DNA from 2 places in the Serratia sp. BNK-23 genome. Region 2 is predicted to be linked to the other one. Evidence: predicted binding sites of a transcription regulator. Region 2 holds the regulator's gene; the other holds the start of a gene.
What was found. Region 2 encodes PurR, which represses purine synthesis genes. Its sites were predicted from a motif close to CANGCAAACGTTTGCNTG; they were not measured.
Positions count from the first base shown of each region.

Region 1 (2,460 bases), 440 kb from region 2:
CGATCGCAGCAGCAGGTTATGTGAGCTGGATCCTTTCTGGAACGCGACCTTATGGTCTTTCAGATCTGCGACGGTTTTGATCGGGCTGTTTTCCGGCACCAGGATCACTTCCGCCTTCGGTTTGGGCGGCTCAACGCCGACATACAGCAGATCGGCCCCGGCGGCCTGCGCGAAGATCGGCGGAATATCGCCGGTGCTGCCCAGATCGATGCTGCCGACGTTCAGGGCCTCCAGCATTTGCGGGCCGGCGGGAAACTCGATCCAACTGATGCGGGTGGCGGGGAAACGTTCCTCCAGCAGCCGGTGGCTCTTCGCCAGCACCAGACTGACCGATCCTTTTTGGTAGCCGATGCGGAACTGCGCCGGATCCTGAGCGACGGCGGCGTTGGCCCAAACCAGCGACAGCAGGCCGGTGAAGGCGGCGGCGCTCAGCCAACGCCGCAAAGCAATGCGTTGTTTCATTCAGGCTCTCCTTTTCCAGGCGTTTCAGGCGGTTTGACGCGCCGCCAGTGGCGAGGCGACGCGCAGCGCCGGCGGTTTGCGGCGGCCAAGTGCCAGATAGAAACTGGCCAGTGCCTCTTCCAGCCGGGCGGCCACGGCGTCGGTGAGCGTGGCGCCTTCGTCGGTCAGCTGGATCTGGCTGTCGTCGGCGAACACGCCGTGCAGCACCTCTTGCGCTTTCAGCGCCGCCAGTACCGGTTTCAACGCATAGTCCACCGCCAGCATGTGGCCGATCGAACCACCGGTCGCCAGCGGCAACACCACCTTATGATCCAGAGCGCGTTCCGGCAGCAGATCCAGCAGGGTTTTCAGCGCGCCGGAGAACGACGCTTTATAAACCGGCGTGGAAATCAGCAGGCCGTCGGCCTGCGCCAGCTGCTCGGCAAACGCCTTGATCGCCGGACTGTTGAAGTTGGCGTACAGCAGATCTTCGGCGTCAAAGTCGTGCAGGGTATAGGCCGTCACTTCCACCCCTTGCTGCCGCAGCCAGTTCTGACTCAGCGAGAGCAGCGCGGCGGAACGTGATGGGATGCGTGGGCTACCGGCCAGTGATATAACGCGCATTGCCACTCCTTATAACTAAAAGTTAGGTTTAATTAGAAAATCAATAGGAAGTGTTTTAAACCTACCAGCAACCCGGCGCGTTTTTTAAATCTCATTTTTTGATTTGGATATGCGCAAAAGCGGATTAGCGCCGATTTGGCGGTGAAGAGGGAAAACGATTGCGTAAAAACGGCTTTTTTTGCCTTTAATCAATTCCAATTAGGCGGGGGATACCGGATAATACGCCCCCGGTTTGCAACCGGGAAATCAGGAGAGTCCATGTACTACCCCCTCATCAGGAAAGCGTTGTTCCAGCTCGATCCGGAGCGCGCGCACGAAGTGACCTTTCGTCAGCTCAGCCGTATTACCGGCACCCCATTAGCGTTTCTTGTCCGTCAGTCCGTGCCGACCAAACCGGTCAACTGCATGGGGCTGTCGTTTAAAAACCCGCTGGGATTGGCCGCCGGTCTGGATAAAAACGGCGAATGCATCGATGCGTTCGGCGCGATGGGCTTCGGCCATGTGGAAGTCGGCACCGTGACGCCGCGTCCGCAACCGGGCAACGACAAGCCGCGCTTGTTCCGCGTGGTTGAGGCGGAAGGCCTGATTAACCGCATGGGGTTCAATAACCATGGCGTGGACAATCTGGTTGAAAACGTTAAGAAATCCCATTTCGGCGGCATTCTTGGGATCAATATCGGCAAGAATAAAGACACGCCGGTCGAGCAGGGCAAAGACGATTATTTGATCTGCATGGATAAAGTTTATCCGTATGCCGGATATATCGCGATTAACATCTCTTCACCGAATACGCCGGGGTTACGATCCTTACAGTATGGCGAAGCGCTGGACGATCTTTTGGCTGCGATTAAAAATAAGCAGCAGGAATTACATGCGCGTCATCACAAATATGTGCCGGTGGCGGTAAAGATCGCGCCGGATCTTTCAGAAGAAGAATTGATCCAAATTGCCGATAGCCTGGTGCGGCATAATATCGATGGCGTGATCGCCACCAATACCACGTTGGATCGAAAATTGATCCAGGGGTTGAATTACTGCGAACAAGCGGGCGGGTTAAGCGGGCGTCCGTTGCAATCACGCAGCACCGAAGTTATCCGTCGTCTCTCCACCGAACTGCAGGGGCGCCTGCCGATTATTGGCGTAGGCGGCATCGATTCGCTGACGGCGGCGCGCGAAAAAATGGAGGCCGGCGCGAGCCTGCTGCAAATTTATTCCGGATTTATCTATCACGGCCCGCGTTTGATTAAAGATATCGTTACCCATATCTAATATTTTTCCTCTCATTTTATTCCGGGGGTTTATTTCTGCCCCCGGCTCGTCTATATTTTGTTCGTTAGCTTAAATATCGTTCGCGGAATTATCCGATGTTTAAGCGATTTCATCGGTGATAAAATC
Region 1 covers NZ_CP179900.1:3,142,183-3,144,642, reverse strand. The annotation lists gene ACMGF9_RS15035 (sulfonate ABC transporter substrate-binding protein) at 1-462, opposite strand, end outside; gene ssuE (NADPH-dependent FMN reductase) at 487-1,065, opposite strand; gene pyrD (quinone-dependent dihydroorotate dehydrogenase) at 1,324-2,334, shown strand.
Region 1: a site for PurR is predicted at 1,213-1,230, ahead of pyrD (quinone-dependent dihydroorotate dehydrogenase). Genes of this name have one in related genera too.

Region 2 (2,460 bases):
GGCTTGCGGTGCCGCTGTTTGAGCGGCGTCACCGTGATGTGGAGTTGACGCCGGCCGGCGCGCTGTTTATCAAGGATGCGAGAGTTGTTATCAAAAAAATGCTCGACACCCGTCGCCACTGTCAGCAGGTGGCCAACGGGTGGCGCGGCCAGCTGAATATCGCAGTCGACATCATCGTCAAACCCCAGCGCAGCCGCCAGCTGGTGCTGGATTTCTACCGCCATTTCCCCGATGTTGAACTGATGCTGCAACCCGAAGTGTTCAACGGCGTTTGGGATGCGTTGGTGGACGGCAGGGTGGACATGGCGATCGGCGCCACGCGCGCGGTGCCGGTCGGCGGCGGCTTTGCCTTCCGCGATATGGGCTACATGAACTGGCTGTGCGTAGTCAGCCCACAGCATCCGCTGGCGCAGCTGGCAGGGCCGTTAAATGACGATCGGTTGAGGCCGTACCCTGCGCTTTGTCTGGAAGACACCTCGCGCAATCTGCCCAAGCGCGTCACCTGGACGCTGGATAACCAGCGGCGGCTGGTGGTGCCGGACTGGACATCGGCACTCGACTGTCTGTGCGCCGGGCTGTGCGTCGGCATGATGCCGGCGCATCGGGCGCTGCCGCTGGTGCAGCGCGGTGAGCTGAAGGCGTTGCAGCTGCAGCAGCCGTTTCCCGCCAGCCCTTGCTGCCTGACCTGGCAGCAGGATAAACCGTCGCCGGCGATGAGTTGGCTGCTGGCGTATCTGGGCGATGGCGAGACGCTGAATCAGGAGTGGCTGAGCGAGGCGGCGCCGGAAGCCGTGCAGGCTTCCGGCTCAGGGGATTAGCGGCGGTAGTCGATGAACGGACCGTCGGCGACCGAACGGCGTTCCACCAGCTTCGGATGCACTTCGATCACCTGCGATTCTTCGCGCTTGCTGATGATGCGATCCAGCAGCATGGTGAAGGCCATTTCTCCCAGGCGCTCTTTAGGCTGGTGAATGGTGGTCAGCGCCGGAGTGAAGTAGCGGGCGTTGCGCACGTTGTCATAGCCGATCACGGAAATATCCTGCGGCACTCGCAGCCCCAGCTCATCAGCGGCGCAGATGGCGCCCATCGCCATGATGTCGCCGCCGCAAAATACCGCGGTCGGCCGCTGTTTTTGCGACAGGATTTGGTGCATCGCCTTGTAGCCGGACTCCGGCTCGAAGTCACCCTGGACGATCCACTCTTCGCGAATGTCGATATGCGCTTCCTGCAGCGCCTTCATAAAGCCCTGATGACGGCCGCCGCCGGTGTTGCGCGACAGCTGGCCCGGGATGGCGCCGATATCGCGGTGACCGCGCTCGATCAGGTAACGGCCGGCCAGATAGCCGCCTTCGAACGCGTTATCGATGATGGTGTCGGTGAAGTCGCCGCGCGCAGCGCCCCAGTCCATCACCACCATCGGGATATTACGGTAGTCCTCCAGCATTCCCAGCAGTTGATCCGGGTATTCGGAACACATGACCAGCAGGCCGTCGACGCGCTTTTGCGCCAGCATCGCCAGGTAGGCGCGCTGCTTGTCCAGATTGTTGTGCGAGTTGCACAGGATCAGGGTGTAACCTTTGCTGTAGCAGCTGTTTTCCACCGCCTCGATCACTTCGGCAAAATAGGGCGCTTCGCTCGAGGTGGCCAGCAGACCGATAGACTTGGTGTGATTGACTTTCAGGCTGCGCGCCACGGCGCTCGGCGAGTAGTGCAGCTCTTTGATCGCGGCCCACACGGCCGCTTTGGTCTCTTCGGCGACGAAACGAGTCTTATTGATGACGTGCGAAACGGTGGTGGTGGAAACGCCCGCGCGTTTGGCCACATCTTTAATCGTTGCCATGTAAGGAATGACTCCTGAACTCACATGTTTACAGCATGTAAGTGTGATGTTAATCGTTTGCCTACGTAGATCCTTCTCCAGAGAAGCGAAAACTGAGTTTTTAGTGTGTTGAAGTCTTCAGCGCTTAATCAGGAGGGGCATGGATGCCGGTACGCAGTTGTGAACTGCGAATTTTGTCGCATATTGAACAAAAGTGGAAGAGGTAATCGAGATTATAAACCGGGAAATGATAACAAGATTTTATCGGCGAACTGTGGGAAAATGATTTGACGTACTAATTGTGCGCCTTTTATCCTTAGGAAAGCCCATTTTAAAGGAGTTGTCATGGATACCGATCTGAAGATGTCTCTGTTCACTACCGTCGGCGCGTTGGCGATGATCATCGCTTTCAGCTTTGTCGCCGCGTTGAACTGATCTCCCGCCGGTTTTAAAAAAGGCGCAGCCTGGCTGCGCCTCGTCACTTCGGCAAGGCCTGCGTTTACGCCAGGTTTTCCGCCGCAAATTTCCAGTTGACCAACGCCCAGAAGTTTTCCAGGTATTTTGGACGCGCATTGCGGTAATCGATGTAATACGCGTGTTCCCACACGTCAACGGTCAGCAGCGGTTTATCTTCACCGGTC
Region 2 covers NZ_CP179900.1:2,700,670-2,703,129, reverse strand. The annotation lists gene punR (DNA-binding transcriptional activator PunR) at 1-818, shown strand, start outside; gene purR (HTH-type transcriptional repressor PurR) at 815-1,840, opposite strand; gene ACMGF9_RS12745 (YnhF family membrane protein) at 2,165-2,254, shown strand; gene sodB (superoxide dismutase [Fe]) at 2,319-2,460, opposite strand, start outside.